Regions from separate parts of the Clostridium chromiireducens genome, predicted to be linked through region 1. Evidence: a T-box and tRNA genes for the amino acid it is inferred to sense, from the RefSeq annotation. Region 1 holds a T-box; the other holds one or more tRNA genes.
What was found. A T-box is a leader RNA that pairs with one kind of tRNA and senses whether it is charged. The one in region 1 lies ahead of thrS (threonine--tRNA ligase), so its partner is inferred to be a tRNA-Thr.

Region 1 (11,456 bases):
AAACGGAAAATATAAAAGTCTTAATGCTATCTTTTCCTTCAAACCCTACAGGAGCAATTTTGTCTAAAGAGGAAAGAGATTCTCTTATAGAGCTTATTAAGGAAAAGGATATTATAGTAGTTACTGATGAAATGTACTCAGCTATTATTTTTGATGAATACTATTCTGTAGCACAAGATAAGGAGATAAAAGATAAGGTCATTTATGTAAGCGGGTTTTCTAAAATATTTTCGATGACAGGCCTTAGAATTGGTTATGTAGCATGTCCGGAAAAGTATATGAAAGAAATTATGAAGGTTCATCAATATGGCGTTTCATGCGCTCCATCAATAGCTCAATATGGAGTATTAGAAGGTCTGCAAAAATCTTTGGATGATGTTGAAGAGATGCGAAAAACTTTTGAAAGAAGAAAAGATTATTGCATGAGTAGGCTAAAGGCACTTAATTTAGAAGTTGCAGAACCAAAAGGAGCGTTTTACATTTTTCCATCAATAAAGAAGTTTAATATGTCATCAGAGGAATTCTGTGAAAAATTATTAAATGAAGGGAAACTGGCTTGTGTACCTGGAACAGCTTTTGGAGAATTAGGAGAAGGCTATATGAGAATATCATATTGTTATAGTGATGAAATTCTTAAGGAAGCATTTGATAGGTTAGAAAATTTTTTAAAAACGAAATTCAAATGTTGTTAATTAGAATATCTTTACGTTAATAAAATATTTTATCCTTAAAGATATTTTAAATATAAATACAATAAACAGGGGGCATAAAAATGAGTGAATTTAAAAACGTGACAGCAGTTAAAAAAGCAAATGTATATTTTGAAGGAAAGGTAACTAGCAGAACAATTATATTTGAAGATGGTGAAAGAAAAACTTTAGGTATAATGTTACCAGGGGATTATGAATTTGGCACCGGTGATAAAGAAATCATGGAGATTCTTGGTGGATCAATGGATGTCAAATTACCTGACTCAGATAAATTTGTTACATATAAAGAAGGCGATACTTTTACAGTACCAGCCAATTCTAAATTTAGTTTAGTAATAAAAGAAGTAGCAGATTACTGTTGCTCTTATATTAAAGAATAATTAAGGTTAAAAAATAATTGTACAGATATGGAAATGAAAGCATCTGCTCATTTTAGCGGGTGCTTTCATATTTTTCTTTAAGTATATTTACAAATTAAAATAGGTTTAAACATTTATATGTAACTTTGTTTATAGAAATAAATTTTTAAATGAATATATATTTAAAAATTTATTTTTATAGAAAACTATGTAAAAAGAAAAATATAAACATATGTAAATATTTATAGGAAATAGCAGGGGGTGATAAGATTTTGATTTGTAAAGTTCTACTATTTGGCAAGATTATGAATTAGTTTTAAATGTAATTACTAATGTTTTATTAGTTCCTGAAAGCGCAGAGTCTAGTGATTCAATGGCATTACGATCAGTATCGGAGCAATTTAGTTACAATTGATGTAAGTTGAAACATAAAGACCTAAATGATATAATTAAAAATAAAATAAGAAAGCGGTGATAAATTTGGAAAAAATATCGTTAGATAAAGAAATGATCCTTAATGCAACAGAAGAAGTAATTCGCCGTTTCGGACCAGATAAAGCGAATATCACTGACGTGGCAAAATCATTAAAAGTAAGCCACGCTGCTATTTATAGATATTATAATGGAAAAACAGCTTTATTGAATGCTGTTACCGAGCGTTGGCTTACGCATTTGCATGCTCCGTCAAATGATATATTAAAAGAAGATAGTCCTGCAGATGTTAAACTTAGTAAATTACTCGAAAGCTTTGTTGAAGCTAAACATCGCAGTGCCATTAATGAGCCAGAAATGTTTGCAAATTATATAAAACTAGCTAAGAGCTCAATGGAGGTAATAGAAAAGGGCATAGAAGAGGGTATTAATAGTATTGAGAAGATTATCGTACAAGGAATTACAGAAGGTATATTTTTTACAGGATCTCCTTATCAAGAGGCGAAAGCTGTATATCTTGCAACCAGTGTTTTCATTCATCCAAACTCATTCGAAGATCCTGACCGAAAACAAAACATAAAATCCGTTGTAAATCTTCTAATAAAGGGACTCAAGAATACTAATAAATAAATACTTTACACAAGAAATGGCCGACAATAAGTCGGCCATTTCGTATATAATTATCTAAATCACAGTAAAAATATATATTGTGCAAAAATAACTCTTCGTTATTAATGTGAAAAATTCTGTAAGAATTTTAATTAGATTGATCATTGCGCATTGTAACATATATATAAAATTATAAAGCAATGTAGCTTGTATTATTTCCCCCAAGTAACTTTCAATGGATTTCTATCTACTAAACGTTTATACGTGTACTTCGGAAAACCAACCATCAATCCTCCTGTAACTTTCATATCTTCTGGCAAATTCAAAATGTCAAGCAATGGTTTATAGCCAGAAGCAGCACAAGCGTCAAAAAATCCGGTAATGCAAGTTCCAAGCTCCATTGAAGTCGCGTAAAGCTCAGTATAAGCTAGTGAAAAGAGCGTGCTGTCATGAGCAGTTGGTGAAGCATTTTTATTAACTATTGGTATTACTAAACAAGGAGCATTACGTAATACAACATCCTCACCAGTTTCACGATAGTGGGTTACATGCGCAGAAAATGGTGCCTCATATGGTGAGCCGGCATAAGGTGGATTTTTCAATGCCTCTTCCAACCAATCAATAGCAACTGATGTGATTTTACGGAGCGTGTCCACATTATCGATGACATGATAAGAAATACCTTGTGAATTACCACTTGTTGGCGCAAATATTGCCATATCTAAAAGCTTTTCAATCTTTTCTCTAGGAATTGGTTTATTTTGAAACTCTCTAATAGAACGTCTGCTGCGAAGAAAGCGTGCAGCAGTATCTTCGTCAAGAACCGGTGTTTTTTCTAGTGCTACTTGATTTGCTAAAGGGGTTTTTATATTATCAAGTGCTGCACAGTGACCACACGAAATACAAAATTGTCCTACTACTTTCGGTCCATTTTCGTCTATACCTATAACACCAGTTGGACAGACTTTGGAACAACTACCACACATAGTACACTTAGTTAGATCAACCTGTATTAAATCTCTAATCTTTTCCATATTTATATTTCCTCCTCTTATGATAATTATGTAATTCATTTGGTTACAAAAATTACTTTTTGTAATTTGTAGCCTTATTGTATCATAGGACATATCTAATTACAAGTTATTAAATTTGTAACTTATTATAAAAATCTATTCTTTGTGATTTGAAATCTGTGACATTTATGATTTATATTATAGTTATAAAATTACTGGTGCCGCAGTATTTTGAATAATAACAGTAGTTATAAGACAATAAGATAAAATAGAAAGTTATAAATAAATTAATCATTGATGGAAACTATAGTGATGAGTATATAATTTATATTGAAAATAGAAAAGAAGAGGTGACTTATATGATTTTATCAGGATTAATATTTGGAATTTATCCACTAAGTGTGGCAGGTACGCCTTTTGGTTTGGCTGTCGGGCCTAAAGATAATTACGAAAAAATTGAAATTGCTCTCAGAGATCTTCGAGGCGAATCTAAAAAGTTATTTACTAGAAGTTATTTGATTTATACAAAGGAATGGGAATCAAAAATGTTATCAAATGCTGACTATTATCGTGATAATGGTTTATTAGGAGATTTGGTTATAGGGTGTGGGGATTGGACTCAGCAGAAAGAAATTGAAATAGAGTTTGAGAATTGGCTTGGATTTATTAGAAAAGTTATTGACAGATATGGTTCGTATTTAGCTTCAATTCAAATCACAAATGAACCTAATTTGTCGTTTATGGAAGGCTCAAAACCTTATATAATAGAAGCTCTAGCAAAAGGAGTAATTACAGCAAAAAAAGAAGCACAAAAAAGAAATTTGCCAATAAGAATTGGATTCGGATCTGTACCTGAAGGTCCTGCAGCGGTTGATATTTTTTGGGAAAATCTCGCAAAGGCTGGAGGAAAGAAATTTAGTGATTCAGTTGATTTTGTTGGACACAACTTTTATGTAGACGTATTTGAAGATAAACCTCTAGATTTAAATGAGATACCTTTAGCTGTAGAAAAAATACTCCGCAATTTAAGAGAAAAAAATCTTATTACAGCAGGGATACCTACTTCAGTCCCTATACGAGTTACAGAAAACGGATGGCCTACAGGAAAGAATCCCGTTGCGAACATAGAAAGAACTTATGAGCGTCAAACTGAGGCTCTTGAAACAATTATTAGCACAGTCTATAATCTACGAAATGAACTTAATATTTCTCATTATGAACTCTTCGGGCTTAGAGATGCAGATAGTTCTAAAGAAGATCTTTTCCATCAATACGGAATCATGCGTGATGATTATTCACCAAAACCAGCTTATGATACATTTAAAAGATTAATACAAGAATTAGGTATATGAATAAAACCAAATAGAAGCATCAAACAATTTTTTAATCTGTGTTTTAATTTTGAGAATTTTGTATGAGGGATTCATGGGTATTATTTTAAATTAGTAAGGATTATAAATGTTGTGGTTTAATAATGTAAAATTTGTAAATCATATGGTACAATAATGATGGAATATTTTAGAATAATATTTATTTTTTGTATTGTTGGAGATTAATTTGATAATTTTGAAGTGGGATTATGTCTATAATCTGCTTAATATAATTTTTTGATGCAGTGATTAATAAATATTATCTTCTTTAAAAATATAATAGTTTTATATTGGCAGTCGCATTATGATTTACCAAGGGATAACGATAAATTTAGTGGAATAATGATAAATGGCTGCATATATAATTTATTGGCCTAAAGAACAAATTAAAAAATTACAGAAATAAAAGATAACGAGCCCATGAAATTGAAATAAAATAAAGATATTTACAAAAGGATAAAAAAGTGGTAATATTTATTCTTAATAAGAGTAAAGTGCACGTAACTTTTAAAAAAATAAATATTAGATGGGCAATGAAAGGGAAAAGTATTATAGACTACAGTTTTCAGGGAGGGAGTGTCACCGATTGTAAGCATTCCTAAATATGACTATAAGAAAAACTACCCTGGAGCTATGGCTTATTAGCAAAATTTTGTGAAATGCCATCGGTGAAAATCGTTAAAAATTATTGAGATGAATTGAGTTATTATAAATTCAATTTGGGTGGAACCACGGATATTATGCATTCGTCCCAAGGCTTGGGAGGAGTGCTTTTTTTGTACAAAAAATTAAGAATATTTATTTAGAAACGCAAATTGGTTTAGAAAAAAGGAGGTAAAAAGTTATGATAAATATAAGACTTAAAGATGGATTAATAAAAGAAATTCCTGAAGACTCTAGCATTTATGACCTTGCAGGATTAATCAGCAAAAATTTAGTTAAAGCTGCTATAGTGGGGGAAGTAAATGGAACCATAGTGGATTTAAGCTCCAAACTAAAAGATAATGATGAGGTGAATATTTTAACATATGATGATGAAAAAGCAATTGAAGTAATAAGACATTCTACTTCTCATATTATGGCTCAAGCAGTAAAAAGACTTTATAAAAATGCAACACTTGCTATAGGCCCATCAATAGAAAATGGTTTTTATTATGATTTTGATATGGAAAATTCTTTAACAGCAGAAGACTTAGTTAAAATAGAAGCAGAAATGAACAAAATAATAAGTGAAAATTTAAGTTTTGAGAGAATGGATGTTTCAAGAGAAGAAGCAATAAGGCTAATGGAGGAAAAAGGAGAAAGATATAAAGTAGAGTTAATCTCAGATCTTCCAGAAGGTGAAAAAATAACTTTATATAAACAGGGAGATTATACTGACCTTTGCAGAGGGCCTCATATTCCTTCTACAAAATATGTAAAAGCTTTTAAATTAATAAGTGTTGCAGGTGCGTATTGGAGAGGAAATGAAAAAAATAAGATGCTTCAAAGGGTATATGGAGTGGCATTTTCAAATAAAACTTTATTAGAAACTCATCTGCATAATTTAGAAGAAGCTAAAAAGAGAGATCATAGAAAATTAGGAAAAGAATTAAAATTATTCACTTTTGCAGATGAAGGACCAGGGTTTCCATTTATGCTTCCTAAAGGAGTAGTCCTAAAAAATACTTTAATTGATTTTTGGAGAGATCTTCATTATGCAGCAGGTTATGTAGAAATAGAAACACCAATAATGCTTAATAAAAAGTTATGGGAAACTTCAGGCCATTGGTATCATTATAAAGAAAATATGTATACTTCAATGATTGATGAAGAAGAATTTGCTCTAAAGCCAATGAACTGTCCAGGTGGAATGCTTATATATAAATCTGAGCCTCACTCATATAGAGATTTCCCAATGAGAGTTGGTGAGCTTGGAAGAGTGCATAGACATGAACTTTCAGGGGCATTGCATGGACTTATGAGAGTAAGAGCATTTACACAAGATGATGCTCATATATTTATGCTTCCAAGTCAAATTAAATCAGAAATTAAAGGCGTTATAGACCTTATTGATAAGGTATATTCAAAGTTCGGATTTAAATATAATCTTGAACTTTCTACAAGACCAGAAGATTCAATGGGAAGTGATGAAGATTGGGAACTTGCTGAGAGTTCATTAAAAGGTGCTTTAGACGAATTAAATTTGGATTACAAAATAAATGAAGGTGATGGAGCTTTTTATGGACCTAAGATAGATTTCCATCTTGAAGATAGTATAGGAAGAACATGGCAGTGTGGAACAATTCAATTAGATTTTCAACTTCCTCAAAGATTCGAATTAGAGTACATTGGAAGTGATGGAGAAAAGCATAGGCCAATAGTAATTCATAGAGTTGTATTTGGAAGTATAGAAAGGTTTATTGGAATACTAATAGAACATTTTGCTGGCAAGTTTCCAACATGGCTTTCACCAGTACAGGTTAAAGTATTACCTATATCAGATAAATACAGCGATTATTCAGTAAAAGTTAAGAATGAATTAAGTGCAGCTGGAATAAGAGTTGAAATAGATTTTAGAAGTGAGAAGATAGGTTACAAAATAAGAGAAGCTAGAAATGAAAGAATTCCTTATATCGTAGTTGTTGGAGAAAAGGAAGAAGCTGAGAATAAAATATCTATGCGAAGCAGAAAAAATGGTGATGAAGGAATTTTAGAATTAGAAGAACTAATACAAAGAATTCATGAGGAAGTGACAAACAAAGAGCTTTAATGTAGATAGGGTGAATAAATATATGTGTAATGGAAATTTTACAATCGAAATAAAGATTTCTAGATAATAGTGCATTAAATGATTTAGAAAGTATGGGGAGTCCACCATATAGAGATGTTATAAATTCTACATTAAAGCAGGAAAATATTATAAAGAAATACTCTCCATTTAAACATGATGTTAATGTGATAAATGATGTAATTAAAGGATCATTACTCTCACCTGAATCCAATGGATTAGATGCAATAAAATATGCGTTTGGAAATAAGCTTTCAGCAGAAAAATTATGGGGAACAAATAATGAGTTCAATTTATTTAACGATGTAAGAAAAGTAGATATCCCGGTTTATTTTTGTGCTGGAAGATATGATTATACTACCCCATCAGTTTTGGTAAGAAAATACTATGAGATATTAGAAGCTCCATATAAAGAATTTATTTGGTTTGAGAATTCAGCGCATTTTCCTCAGCATACCGAAAATGATAAGTTCTGCGATTTATTGTTGAATATTTCAAATAAGATATGAAAAACAATTAACAAATGTTATAGTTCAATTTTTATCAAAGGAGAACAATATGGATGGAGTTGAAAAAAGTATAAGTAAAAGAAAATTAAGAATAAAAAAAGTTATCATCTTTATCATAATGATTCTCTTAATTGGAGCGGTCTGGCAGAGAATAATGGTTGAAAAAGAAACAAATATACTATCACCTCATGGAGAAGTATTTGATATTAACAATCATAATATGTATATACATTCTACAGGAAGTGGTAGCAATACAGTTGTTTTTGTAGCAGGATCTGGAACACCAAGTTCGTTTACGGATTTTTATGGAATACAAATGAAACTGCAGCCGTATGTAAGAACGATAAGTTTTGACAAGGCAGGATTTGGATGGAGTGAAAAAACTGATGTACCTAGAACAATCGATGTATTAACTGAGGAGCTACATGAACTGCTTGAAAAATCAGGACAATCATCACCTTATATATTAGTGGGACATTCGTTGGCTTCTTTGGAAGTAATCAGCTTTGCACAAAAATACCCTGCTGAAGTTAAAGGAATTGTTTTGCTAGATGGAGGAAGTCCAGAATTTTATGCAAATGACTCTGAGATAAAATCATATATATTAAATCGATTTAGTGCTGGATTAAGAGTAATAGGAATCGCAAGAGCACTTGGAAATTTAGGTATTAAACTTCCTTTGCTTGGTGAGAATTTACGTTATAATGCGCTGTCAGGTGATATAAAGAAGATAGATATAGCTATGTATTATAAATATCTGGGCAATACAAGCAATTTAGAATATATTAAAAATATAAATGAAAATGCTAGGGAAGTAGTGGAGAATGGGCATCTTTATAATATTCCATTAGTTATGATATCCTCCGATAGTGGAGAAAGTTGGGAAGAAACTCAGCAACAACTATTAAATTGGTCAAACTATAGTTCTCAGGAAACATTGCATAATTCTAGTCATTATATTCATTGGACTAATACTGATTATATAGTCGAAAAAATAAAGGGACTTATAGCTGAATAAATACAATTATCAGTTGTACAAGTAAGAGATGACTTCTCGTTATTTATATAATTGGACATGTTGTAATGATTCTAATTAGGCTAATAATGTGAAGCTGAGATTGGGAACGGTAAATAAAGCTTGTTCTTTGAGAATTGAGTAGTATGATGTTTTAAAAATATGTTATAAGGATTAATTTAAAGATAAATTATAATTTAGCGGATAGATTTAGAATAAAAAAATAGAACAACATTTGTTCTATTTTTTTATTTTCTTATATGATTATCCTATAATAGGTTTTATCTATATTCTATGATTTTATCTCAGAACTTTATCAGCTTTATATCTTTTTTCTGCATTTTATCATTAAAAAGTTTACTGGAGGTTTATCTGGATTATCCTTATATATGTCATCAATCTCTACAAAATCTACAAGACCATAATTTCCAAACTCTTTCTGTATTGACTTAGAATTATAGAAAAACAGTTTTACCCCATATGTTGTTTCATAATAATTTTCAGCAAGCTTCGTACCATTACCATACATTGGAGCTTTTTCTGAAACAGCCGTAAAAATCATATATCCACCTGGTTTTAAATGGTTATAGCAATCATTAATAAACTTTTTTCTTTCATATTCATTTAACAAATGAATAAGTGCAAAGCTAACTACACCATCATAGAGTTTATTTTCAAAAGGCATATCTGATACTGATCCATGATAAATTTTATTATTAATTCCATTTTGCCTTGCTATATTAATTGCCGTTTGAGAAATTTCGATTCCTGTAACCTCCATGTTATTATCAATAAATGGTTTTACATTTCTTCCATATCCAATACCTGGTATTAAGATATCCTTTAGATTATTTTGAGCAAAGTAATCTGCTACTATAATTGCAGTGCTTGATGGCTCAAAGCCCCACATTGCTTGTTTTTCTGCAAAACTTTTTTCCCAGAATTCTGACATATAAACATCTCCTTTATAATTTTATTATTAGTATAAATCATATTTTAGATTAAACATTAGTGATAAACTATTTATAATCAAAATATAAATACTTCAATCAAATACATTACAGAGTGTATTTATCTATAATTAAAGTATAAGAACACTTATGAAATTAAGGTGTTTTTATATAATTTCAAATAGTTTCTTATTTTTAAGATAAGTTTCCATCATATTCTCTGCTTCTTCCATTGCTTTTTGGATTTTGCATTCATGATTTTCATCCATTTCACACGTAAACATAGGGCTACTTCCTTCTGTTGCCCTAATTACATCTAAAAGTGAAATATCTTCTTTGCTTTTACGTAAAACATAACCACCATTTGCACCAGGAGTAGATTGAATTATATCAGCTTTTACTAACTGTGTTAGAATCTTTGACAAATAACTCGGCGCAATATTTAAATGGGTTGCCAAAGGCTGCAAACTTAAATTATCTCTTTTATCATACTTAATCATATATGCAACTATATGTAATGCATAATTAGTAGCTTTGGTATATTTCATACTAATCCTCCATGTACTATTAATAAGATATTACAGACTGTATTTATCTATAATACACTTATTCATATTTTTAGTCAATACTTATTAGCGATAAGGAAATATACTTCATATGATAATCTATTAAACGTTATTAAAATATACCAATTGATCTGATAATGTGCATGAAATGAAGATTTTGTGCAGTAAATTATAAAAATGTTCTTTGAAAGTTGAGTAATGTGATATTTTAAAATATGCTATAATTAATTATGGTAGTAAAATATTAAACTAATATTATGGAGGAGTCATTATGGCAAAGTATGAAAAGACTATTAGCGGTCAATTTGAGAAAGTACTTTATCGTTTAGAAAATGATATTGCTGGTAGTGGAATAACTATGAATTTAGTGGATAAAAGCAACTACACTTCTGGAGATACCAATGTAGCAGTTAGGGTATATGATAAATATTTTATGAGAAATGGCAATAGAGCAAGTCTAAGCCTAACGGTAGTAGGGAACGGTAGGGATATTTTTGTTTCTGCAATTGGTTCTGGAGGAGGACAAGGTATTCTTTTTAACTTCAGTCTCGGAGCTGAAAGTGATATGGTGGCTATAGTAGAAAAAAGTGTAGAACGAATGGTATAATACGTATTAAACAATTCAGTCACAATCTTCGTAGTAAAAATAAATAGCAGATTAGAATATTTAATAATAGACAGAGATGGTATGTAAATACTTAGATACTAAAAATAAGTGATATATTGAGTAGTGTGTTTCAGTGGAATTTAGATGGTCATTATTATTGAATCAGCCATCTAAATTCCTAGAAACAAGAATACAGTTATTTGTTTTGGTTAGTAACTAATTTATTCAATTCCTATAACGTCATTCATGTCATATAAACCTGGATTAGTCACAGAAGCCATAAATTCACATGCTTTTAGAGCACCAACTGCAAAAACTTCTCTTGAAATTGCTTTATGAGTTAATTCTATTACTTCACCAGTTCCGGCAAAAATAACATCGTGGTCTCCAATGATACCGCCGCCTCTAACTGCATGTATACCAATTTCATTTTCTTCTCTTTTGGAATTTCCTTCTCTTCCATAGATATACTTTGTTGTATCTTCTATAGAGTTTTTTATGGAATCAGCAAGCATAATTGCAGTTCCACTTGGAGCATCCACTTTT
Region 2 (11,456 bases), on a different contig from region 1:
AACCCTAAAGTAATTATTTTACTTGTCACACCTAGCTCACAATAATAGTACTGGAGTAAAAAACCCACTTCAATTCCATTTACATTTTCAACAATAATTTTTTGCTGCGCCGACATATCATATATGTTCTTCTCGATTACTTCCTTAGATATTAATAAATTTCTTTCACATTCCTCTATTATATTATCCTTCGGCATAAATGTGTTACCTGCACCACAAAATTGATTCATTACATATTTAATGCAGCTTTGTATTCTAAAATCTGAACTGCCTTCAATTCCTATACTCATTGCAATTCTATCTGCCGTCTTAAATCCAATACCGGATATTTCATCACATAGTATATAAGGATTATCTGCTACTATATGTCTTGCATTTGGTCCAAATTTCTTATAAATCTTCATGCATTGGTTATTAGTAACGCCATGTTTATGAAAATATAGTATTATATCTTTTAAGCCTTGTTGTTCTATATAAGATTCATATATTATTTGAAATTTTTTTTCGCCTATGCCTTCTATTTCCGTAAGCCTTTCGATATGATTTTCCATGATATCTAAAGTTTCTTCACCAAACTTTTCTATTATCTTCTTAGCTGTTACAGGTCCAATTCCATGTATTATTCCAGCACTCAAGTATTTCTCTATTCCATCTAATGAGTTTGGAAGAAGTTCTTCATAATCTTGAATATTAAATTGATTACCAAACTGCTTATGCACTGTCCAGTATCCTGTTAATTTTACATTCTGTCCTTCCTTCAAAAACGGAACAGTTCCAACAGCATTAATTAAATTTTTCTCATTCCTAATCCTACAAACTACATAACCAGTATCCTCACTTTTAAATACAATGCTTTCTACAAAACCATTTAGAACTTCCATAGAATCTCTCCAAACTTTTTATGTTTATTTAAACTGCTAAGAATAAAATTTAACTTTAGATTTATTTCTTTTTTTATTATATCACAAATAAATTGCACAATAGTTTAACACTATTAATTTGTTAATATTATTCTAATATAATAATTTCTTATGAATATTAGACTTATTTGAAAGTGACGGTCTCAAAGATATCTAACAACAGCATACATTAACTAATTCTTAATAAAATTAAAAATTCATTACGCAATAAAGCTGTCCTAAATAAATTTAAGACAGCTAATAAATACATCTATACTATTTTTAAGTTACTCTAGTGATTTAAATTACGCTTTAATTAGTAACAATTAAAGCTTAGATATATTTTTTTATTTCTTCAGCTTTATTTAATTGTTCCCATGGTAGATTAAGATCATTTCTACCGAAATGTCCATAAGCAGCTGTTTGTCTATAAATAGGTCTTCTTAAGTCAAGATCTCTAATTATAGCTCCTGGTCTTAAATCAAAAACTTTTTCCACTATTTCAACAATCTTATCTTCATCAATCTTTCCTGTTCCAAAAGTTTCCACTTCAATTGAAACTGGTTTAGCAACACCAATTGCATAAGCTAATTGAATTTCAAGTTTATCAGCAACACCTGCAGCAACTAAATTCTTAGCTACCCATCTTGCAGCATAAGCAGCTGATCTGTCTACCTTAGTTGGATCTTTTCCAGAGAAAGCTCCGCCACCGTGTCTACCATAACCACCGTATGTATCAACTATTATCTTTCTTCCTGTTAACCCTGAATCTCCTTGAGGGCCTCCAACAACAAATCTACCTGTTGGGTTAATGAAATATCTAGTTTCACTATCTAATAACTCTGCTGGAACAACAGCGTCTATAACATACTTTTTAAGATCTTCTTGAATTTGTTCTAAAGTTACTTTCTCATCATGTTGTGTTGATATAACTATAGTATCTATTCTCTTAGGTACATTATCTTCATATTCAACAGTAACTTGAGTTTTACCATCTGGTCTTAAATAATTTAAAGTACCATCTTTTCTTACTTCTGTAAGTCTTCTTGATAATTTATGAGCCATGTATACTGGAAGCGGCATAAAATCCTCTGTTTCATTAGTCGCAAAACCAAACATCATACCTTGGTCTCCAGCTCCAACTGCCTCTACTGCATCTTTTTCACCTTTTCTTGATTCAAAAGCTTCATCAACACCCATTGCAATATCGGCTGATTGTTCATCTATTGATGTGATAACTGAGCAAGTATCACAGTCAAATCCGAATTTTGCTCTATCATATCCAATTTCTCTTACTGTTTGTCTAACTACCTTTGGAATATCAACATAACAATTTGTTGTTATTTCTCCCATTACCATAACCATACCTGTAGTAGTGCATGTTTCACAAGCAACTCTAGCAAGTGGATCTTGTGTCAAAATAGCATCTAATATAGCATCAGAGATTTGGTCACACATTTTATCTGGATGCCCTTCTGTAACTGATTCTGAAGTAAATAATCTTCTCATTTTGTTCTCTCCTTCACTTATATATGTATCATTTTATTTTATACATATATTATTTTATTTTAAAAAACTTATATCTACTTATTATATTTTAAATACAATATAAACCAAATTAAATTACTCTTCTCCATTGATTTCTAATATTTTTTACTTTAATAATTAAGCATGCGTAAACTTAATTATATCAAGTGAAACTTGATTCAGGTGGAGCTTATTCTTCATCTGAATCTTAGTTGAAGTTATACCTTCAAGGGGTGCCTCGTCTAGGGTCGTTCCACTGTTAGCAACAATCTTAATAGGGATTAGGAGCATTACAGTTGCTAGACATCAGATAAATAAAAAAAGCTCTTCGATAAGAAGAGCGCGATTTTAACAATCATTTTCTTATCTTGTAGAAATATCTACAGGAATTGGCACCTTATATTAATACAGGTTGCCGGGTTTCACAGGGCCCTATCCCTCCACCTCTCTTGATAAGAGTTACATAATTTAATTTTCAAAAATATTTTATCATAGCATCCATAATTAGTCAATATTATAACTATCTATTATTATGCTAATATTCAATAAAAAAGAATAAACTATGTTTATTCTTTTTGGTGGAGGAAGATGGATTCGAACCATCGAAACGAAACGTAACAGATTTACAGTCTGCCCCCTTTGGCCACTCGGGAATTCCTCCATATTATTTTGTTGGAGCTGGCAATAGGAATCGAACCTACAACCTGCTGATTACAAGTCAGCTGCTCTACCGTTGAGCCATGCCAGCATGTTTATTTGATTATATTTTTTAAGATGGTGGGCACAACAGGGCTCGAACCTGTGACCCCCTGCTTGTAAGGCAGGTGCTCTCCCAGCTGAGCTATGCGCCCATCTTAATGGTGGAGGAAGATGGATTCGAACCATCGAAACGAAACGTAACAGATTTACAGTCTGCCCCCTTTGGCCACTCGGGAATTCCTCCATATTATTTTGTTGGAGCTGGCAATAGGAATCGAACCTACAACCTGCTGATTACAAGTCAGCTGCTCTACCGTTGAGCCATGCCAGCATGTTTATTTGATTATATTTTTTAAGATGGTGGGCACAACAGGGCTCGAACCTGTGACCCCCTGCTTGTAAGGCAGGTGCTCTCCCAGCTGAGCTATGCGCCCATCTTAATGGTGGAGGAAGATGGATTCGAACCATCGAAACGAAACGTAACAGATTTACAGTCTGCCCCCTTTGGCCACTCGGGAATTCCTCCATATTGTTTTGTTTGTTGCACTTGTCGTATTGCTAATCAACAATGATTAGTATATCTGCAAAGTGATTTTATTTCAACTCTATAATTACTCTTTTTAGCGAAATTATCCCCGGATTACTTCATATTTCTACATCATACTTCCATTTAACATAGTAATCTAATTATTTTTTTATTTTTTCATTTATTCTCTTTATATCTAAAAATGAAGAGCTTAGTTGTTCCAGTTTATTGTAATCCTCACTCGAAAGTCTCTTCTTTAAAAGCTTAAAAGCATTTATTACTCCTTTTTCCTCATCAGGTTCTTCATAATATTCTTTTATTCTTCCCATATCTAGTGCTGATAGTTTTTTCATTATTTGTTCTAATTCTTTCTTATTTTCAGGTGATAATTGTTCCAATATTTTTCCTTTATTTACTTTATATATTGATTTTGTATATGACACCACCGTTTCAACATCTTCTTTTTTTGCACTCATTTGACCCTGTGGTTCCCAGTAAAATACTAAATAAATATTCATTATTACTGTGATAAATAAAAATAAACCTATTAAATACTTCTTCATAAATACCTCCTTTATTACTATTAATTACCATTTATATTTTTTTTATACTATCTTCTTTCTATTCCTCATATATATCTATAAAGGGGGTATATATTCTTGATGAAACCAGATATTAATCTTAAATTTAATTACAATCTAACTTTAGAAATTAAAAATTATATCACCGAAAATACGGTAATAGTTTGCATTGGTACTGATAAATGCATTGGAGATTGTCTTGGTCCATTAGTTGGAACTATACTAACTGAGAATTTCTTCCCCCTACCTGTTTATGGTACCTTATCTTCTCCAATTCACGCCTTAAATATAGATGAACGCTTAAGTGAAATACAATCCAATCATCCTGATGCATCTATTATTGGCGTTGATGCTTGTTTGGGTGATGAAGACGACATAGGTGAAATTCGCATAAGAAATTACGCAATACATCCAGGTAAAGGCGTGGGCAAGGAGCTTCCAGAAGTCGGAATTGCATCAGTTATTGGTATTGTTGACTCTAGCGACAATGCCGAATTCTTCTTTTCTCGCAGTATAAGACTTTCTTTTATTATGGATATGGCTAAGATTATATCCAGAATTTTTATGGAAGCCTATAACTTAAATCGCGGGCAATTCCCAACCATTTAAAATTTCATAAAAAATAACAGCCAAAATTACTTATTTTGACTGTTATTTTTCTGCTATTCTATAAGCACTATTTGCTGAGAGTTTACATCTCCATCCAACTTGTCTATGTAACTAAGTACTTTACCAGTTCCTTTAGCGACACACTCTACAGAATCTTCAGCAACCATTGCCGCTACTCCTGTCTTAAATTCTATAAGCTTATCTAATCCGTGTATTAACGCACCTCCACCGGTCATTAATATTCCTCGTTCGATTATATCTGAAGCCAATTCAGGTGGTGTTTTTTCTAACACTTTTTTTACTGTGTCAACTATTATTTCTACAGGTTCTTTTATTGCATTTCTTATCTCTTCTGTTGTAATTTCTACTTCGTCTGGTAATCCTGTGATAAGATTTCTACCTTTCATCATACATGATAGATTTCTAGAATTCTTAAATGCTGAACCAATATTAATTTTTAAATCCTCGGCTGTCTTTTCACCTATCATTAACTTATATTCATTTCGCACATACTTTATTATAGCATCATCAAATTTATCTCCAGCCACTTTTATTGATTCTCTTTCTACTACTCCACCCAGTGAAATTACAGCGATATCGCAAGTCCCTCCTCCAATATCTACTACCATGCATCCATTAGGCTTTGTAATATCTAGCCCTGCTCCAATAGCAGCTGCTAACGGTTCCTCTATTAAATGAACTGTTTTTGCTCCTGAATTCATAGCTGCATCAATTACAGCTCTCTTCTCTACTTCTGTAGCTTGAGATGGTACGCAAACAATTACTTTAGGAGCCCTAATACCTCTTTTTCCACATGCTTTCCTAATAAATTCTTTTAGCATCTTTTGTGTTATGTCATAATCTGAAATAACACCATCTCTTAACGGTCTTACTGCAACTATATTTCCGGGGGTTCTTCCTATCATTTTTCTAGCTTCTTCACCAATAGCCAACAATTTATTATTATTTTTATTTATAGCTACAACAGAAGGCTCTTTTAATATCACCCCTTTACCCTTTACATAAACTAGTACAGTTGCTGTTCCTAAGTCAATCGCAAGGTCTATCCCTGTTCTCCAAAAGCACATCTCTTATTCACTCCTATAATACATATTAATACCTATGTTTACATAATTCTACTAATAATATATTATAGACTTAATCTTATTAAGATTCAATAATTTTATATTTCATTTGAGTGGCTTTTCCACCTCTAATATGTCTCTCAGCTTTATTCAATTCTAGAATTGAATGAGTTTCTTGTGCTATTTCTGGATTAATTTTTAAAAGTCTTTCTGTCATATCTTTATGAATCGTACTTTTACTTACTCCAAAAACTTTGGCAGTTTTTCTTATTGTAGCTTTTGAATCAATAATATACTTTGCTACATCTAAGACTCTTTCCTCAATATAATCTTTCAAAATACCACTTCCTTTAATTAAATACTTTTATAAATTACATAATCTCACATTTTGTATTAGTCATTCATTTTGAATTAATGAATGACTAATATTTTGTTTTCATAAAATATTATTTAGATTTTAATTTAAAATATTTTTCTGGATTAACTTGTTCTCCATTAGCATCAATTACTTGTAAATTTAAAAACTCTCCAAATGAATCTTTACTAAATACCTTTGCAGTTTCTCCAACTTTCGCGATGACTTGATTTGCTGTAACCTTACTACCTTTTTTTACTAAAACATTGGCATCAAGATTACCATATCTTGTTCTCAATCCATTTGCATGTTTAATTTCTACAACTACACCTTCTTCTACTCCTGAATTATCTACAAGCTCTACTACTCCATCGGCTGCCGCTTTAACATCTGTGCCTATTTTAGCTTCTAAGTTTACACCTCTAATAGTTCTAAAAATACCTTCTTCTACTTTTACCGGTGCTGGATAAGTATATTTTCTGCTCTCAACACCATCTAAAGGATTCACAAAACTCACTGTATTATTTGTAGCTACCGTAGCTGCTTTTTCTGTCTTTGTCTTATCAGTTGTATTTTTATTACTTGAAGAATTATCAACTCTCTCAGCATTCTGAACTTCATTAACTGTTTTTCCACTGTCGTCTGAGTTCAATGTTAATTCTTTATTAATATCTTCAGTCTTATTAACTTCACTTCTATTGCTCAGCATTTTATAAGAAATAGTTCCAACTGTAACTATTATGCAAAGACAAAGGAATAAAGCGATGTAAAATCCCTCCTTCCTAATCAAATTTCTGAATTTCTCTTTTAAATTTTTGTTCAATATGAACACCTCCTATTGTTATAGTTCCCTTTTTATGAAAAATAATACATAACCAAGCACTTTTATTACATTTTATTTTTCATTTTTTAAAATTTTCAATAATAGACCGCGAACATTTACCTAGTACTAATAATTATGAACTCATAACTCATAAGCTATAATTTATAACTACCAAATCCTAGACTTTCACCTCTTTCATGTATAAGTTCAACTAAATTTATAGGGATTATTATTCGCTGCTTCATATAGCACTCCATTATAATTTCCAATAAAATTTAGTGTTAGCTAGATTATGTCCTTCTTCTTATTCTTTAAACAAAAAAAGAAGAAATATTTGTAATATTTAAAATTAATTACAAATATTTCTTCCATATTAATATTTTCCAAACTTAGTTCACTGTATCTTGAAATAATTCCATGTCATTTATATTCTATTTCTTGAATTTTTACTCCATTATAGTAATGCTTAAGAATTTCCTCATATGCAGAACCATTTTTAGCCATGACATTTGCTCCCCACTGACTCATACCAACGCCATGACCATAGCCTGTACAATTCACAGATACTACATTATTCTCAAAACTCAGCTTAAAATTTGTTGAATTTAAATCAAATAGCTCCCTAAACTCAGTCCCTTTTATGGTAGTGTTCCCCACCTTTATTTCCTTTACGCTACCACCCTCAGTATAACTTTCTATCTTAATTTGAGATAATAAATTATCTTTCTTAATATTTGAGTTTGTATATCTTCCAGTTACTTTATTTACAAATTCACTCACCGGAATTTTTATAGTTGTTTTATACTTTGGAGCAATTTCCTCACCTTTGCTTTCTTCAGATTTTAAATATGGTACATCAACTGAGAATACATCTTTAGCATCTTCTGTTTTACCTGAACTGGTTGCAAAAAATTGAGGATATTCTAACACTTTCCCATCATAAGTAAGAACTTGACCCTTTGTATCTAAAACTGACTCTCTTATCCTTTCCCAGTTGCTCTCTGCTTGACTTTTCCCCCATTTAGATACTCTTTCTTCTTTACTCATGTAAACTTGACAATTTATAGTATCACAAACTTCTGCTCCTTTTGCTTTAGAGTCTTTATCTGGATTATTCCTTTTATTCATATAAAATGTTCTTGCTGCAACTGCCTGAGCCTTTAACGCTTCTTCTTCAAAGCTAGCTGGGACTTCACTTGCTACAACTCCCATTATATAATCTTCCAAATCTAATTCCTCAACTCTATCTTCCGACTTACGGTAAAGCTTAACTTTCCCATCAACAGGAAAAACTATGTTTGAATTCTTTACTATATCATTATTGTCCAAACTAAATTCACTGTTAATTCCCTTTCCAGTGCCAAGAAAAATTAAAGGCAGTACTACTAATATAATAACAATAAACACGGTCATGACACCGATTGTCTTCACACTGCTATCTATCTTAATATTTTTAGTTTTTACATTAATTATTTTCATAACTTATCCTCCTAAAGCCTGCACTATAAAGTATATGTTTAACTTTTATAATTATGTTAACTTTTATGCATTCCACTTCACCCTAAATTTAAACATAAAAAAGACTATCTAAAAATAAGATAGCCTCTTGCAATCTTTCATATTTAAACATTTATCCTGTAAATTTCTGCTCCTAGTCTTCTAAATTTTTCTTCAATTTCAACATATCCTCTGTCAATATGGTAGATATCACTTATTTCAGTTTCTCCTTCCGCTACCAAACCTCCTAAAATCAATGCTGCCCCTGCTCTTAAGTCCGTTGCCTTAACCTCACATCCCGTCAATTTTTGTGCTCCTTCAATTATAGCTGTCCTCCCATCGATTTTTATATTAGCCCCCATTCTTTGAAGTTCTGCTACATGCATAAATCTATTTTCAAAAACTGTTTCTGTAATAACACTTACACCTTCAACAATTGATAATAAGCTCATCATCTGTGCCTGCATGTCAGTTGGAAATCCAGGGTATGGAAGTGTTTTTATGTCTAGAGGTTTCTTAGTGGCTCTTCCATCCACAATTACTGAATTATTTATATATTCACTAAACTTAACTCCGCATTCTTTTAGTTTTTCTATCACAGGTCTTAAATGTTCTTCATTTACTCCATTAATCTTTAGCTTACTATTTGTAATAGCAGCAGCTATCATAAAAGTTCCTGCTTCTATTCGATCACATATAGGCCTATAGCTTATTCCCTTCAAGCTTTTTATTCCTTCTATAGTTATTTTTCCAAATCCAGCTCCCTTTATTTTAGCACCCATTTTATTTAAGAATTGTGCTAAATCCCAAATTTCCGGCTCTTCTGCTGCATTTTCTATTATAGTGGTACCCTCGGCAAACACCGATGCCATCATGATATTTTCTGTTGCACCAACTGAAGGAAAATCTAGATATATTCTGCTTCCAATCATTTTTTTCGCCTTCACTTCTACAAAACCATGCCCCATTATAATGTCAGCTCCAAGTAACTTAAACCCCTTAAGATGTAAATCGATTGGTCTACTTCCTATGTTACATCCACCTGGTAGTGATAGCTTGCAATATCCAAATCTGGCAAGCATAGGCCCCATAATCAAGAATGATGCTCTCATCTTCCTCATAAGTTCTGTATTTGCATCCATCTCTACTATATTCTTTGTATCTATAGTTAATCTATTGTTTACATTTGAAATATTAACATCACAATTTAATTCACTTAATAGTTTACATATAACATCAACATCTTCTAATTTAGGTGTATCCTCAATAACTATAGGCTCTGGGCACAATATAGTTGCTGCAATTATAGGTAAAATTGAATTTTTAGCACAGCTTATATTCACTTCACCCTTAAGTTCCTTTACACCTTTAACCACTATTTTCTCCATATTATCCTCCATAATGAATTGTTAAGCATTTGAAATGACTATCCAAATGATTTATACTTTGTATCATTAACGCATTAAGATATTTTCCTTACATCAAATTGTAATTAAAACTTACTTACATTAAATGAAACAAAATAAACAATCATATTGAAAAGTTCTCAATATGTCTTAATATGTTGCAAATATTATTGGCGTACCAATTATTATATGTGAACCAGTATTATATTTGACTTGTGCAAAATTAATTCTATCTTTATTATTTAGATATCCGGTTCCTACATAACCATTATTAATATTTGTAGTTTTTATATCTTGTAGGTTATTCTCACTAATGAACTTACTTATTAAATTTTCATTATCTATATCATCGATTTTTCCTTCATAATATAAAAAATATTGTATATCCTTTAATTTGTGATCATCTAATTTATGAACAATATTTTTCAAATCAGTGGCTGAATACTTAGAATTTTTATTTATCAATATAATCTCGACAAAATTGTATTGAGTATCACTCCACAACTTCACACTTGCGCTTAAATCTTCATTAATAATTTCAAATTCATTTTCTCCAAGTTCCTTATATAATCCCTTTATGTCTTTAGTTAGGCATTCTTTTATTCTAAAGCGCTCTATATCAATTGTTTCTTTAGTTTTATATTGAAATTTCACACCATTTTCTTCAAATTCACTTACACATGAAATATTATTTTCTATAATGCTAAATGAATTATCCGTATCACTCATATTCTTAGAAATAGCTCCTATATTTAAAAAAGATAATAATATAAAAGCGATTATACTTAGTCTTATATTCATATCTAATCCCCCTCATTTATCCAATAGCTAGCATCCGTAATACTCTTTAATAACGGTTGCACGGTCCTGAATTAGTTCAACTAAATTCAGTAGGAGTGTAAAACTCCACCTAAAAAGCTTCACTTTATCTTTCTTAAATTATGGCCAATCTTCTAATTTTTATTCCCTTTTCTATCCAGCTATATATATATAATATAAACTTATTAAAATTTTGTGATAGATTGTCAATATATAGAATAAAAAAATAAAGTGCACATGTTTAATATAGATTTTCATCCACACTGCACATGTTGCACTTTAAATTCACAAACCTATTTCTTAGTGTTTGTTAATATTAATCTTTGTTTTGCTCTAAGCAAAGCTGATTCTGCTCTCTCCTTGTTGTATAAACCAGCTTCTCTCAATCTATTTTCTGCTCTTACCTTGGCATCTTCTGCTCTTGCTGTATCAATATCTTCCTCGAATTCAGCAGCATCACTGCAAATTATCATTTGATTATTGCTAACTTGAGCAAGTGCCTTTGAAATGAATAACTCATTATCAACGCCTTGAGCATCTTTAAATCTTGCAATACAAGGTATAGTACTTGCTATCATACTTGCATGATTAGCATAAACTTCAAAGCCACCGTCTGCACTTTTTAAAGAA

Region 2: it encodes a tRNA-Thr, which carries the amino acid that the T-box ahead of thrS (threonine--tRNA ligase) is inferred to sense. The anticodon was not compared.

The regions. Positions count from the first base shown of each region.
Region 1 covers NZ_QXDJ01000003.1:878,234-889,689, reverse strand. The annotation lists gene D2A34_RS15615 (pyridoxal phosphate-dependent aminotransferase) at 1-692, shown strand, start outside; gene ppnP (pyrimidine/purine nucleoside phosphorylase) at 773-1,090, shown strand; gene D2A34_RS15605 (TetR/AcrR family transcriptional regulator) at 1,541-2,131, shown strand; gene D2A34_RS15600 (nitroreductase family protein) at 2,323-3,144, opposite strand; gene D2A34_RS15595 (hypothetical protein) at 3,483-4,475, shown strand; T-box leader at 5,018-5,250, shown strand; gene thrS (threonine--tRNA ligase) at 5,338-7,245, shown strand; gene D2A34_RS15585 (alpha/beta fold hydrolase) at 7,338-7,772, shown strand; gene D2A34_RS15580 (alpha/beta fold hydrolase) at 7,822-8,790, shown strand; gene D2A34_RS15575 (class I SAM-dependent methyltransferase) at 9,110-9,739, opposite strand; gene D2A34_RS15570 (RrF2 family transcriptional regulator) at 9,905-10,285, opposite strand; gene D2A34_RS15565 (DUF6054 family protein) at 10,575-10,910, shown strand; gene dapB (4-hydroxy-tetrahydrodipicolinate reductase) at 11,132-11,456, opposite strand, start outside.
Region 2 covers NZ_QXDJ01000007.1:64,394-75,849, reverse strand. The annotation lists gene recD2 (SF1B family DNA helicase RecD2) at 1-881, opposite strand, end outside; gene metK (methionine adenosyltransferase) at 1,233-2,408, opposite strand; SAM riboswitch class I at 2,787-2,885, opposite strand; tRNA gene D2A34_RS22430 (tRNA-Tyr) at 3,003-3,087, opposite strand; tRNA gene D2A34_RS22425 (tRNA-Thr) at 3,100-3,174, opposite strand; tRNA gene D2A34_RS22420 (tRNA-Val) at 3,202-3,277, opposite strand; tRNA gene D2A34_RS22415 (tRNA-Tyr) at 3,285-3,369, opposite strand; tRNA gene D2A34_RS22410 (tRNA-Thr) at 3,382-3,456, opposite strand; tRNA gene D2A34_RS22405 (tRNA-Val) at 3,484-3,559, opposite strand; tRNA gene D2A34_RS22400 (tRNA-Tyr) at 3,567-3,651, opposite strand; gene D2A34_RS22395 (hypothetical protein) at 3,813-4,214, opposite strand; gene yyaC (spore protease YyaC) at 4,311-4,841, shown strand; gene mreB (rod shape-determining protein) at 4,895-5,929, opposite strand; gene spoIIID (sporulation transcriptional regulator SpoIIID) at 6,009-6,263, opposite strand; gene D2A34_RS22375 (M23 family metallopeptidase) at 6,373-7,104, opposite strand; gene spoIID (stage II sporulation protein D) at 7,525-8,583, opposite strand; gene murA (UDP-N-acetylglucosamine 1-carboxyvinyltransferase) at 8,727-9,989, opposite strand; gene D2A34_RS22360 (hypothetical protein) at 10,158-10,808, opposite strand; gene atpC (ATP synthase F1 subunit epsilon) at 11,120-11,456, opposite strand, start outside.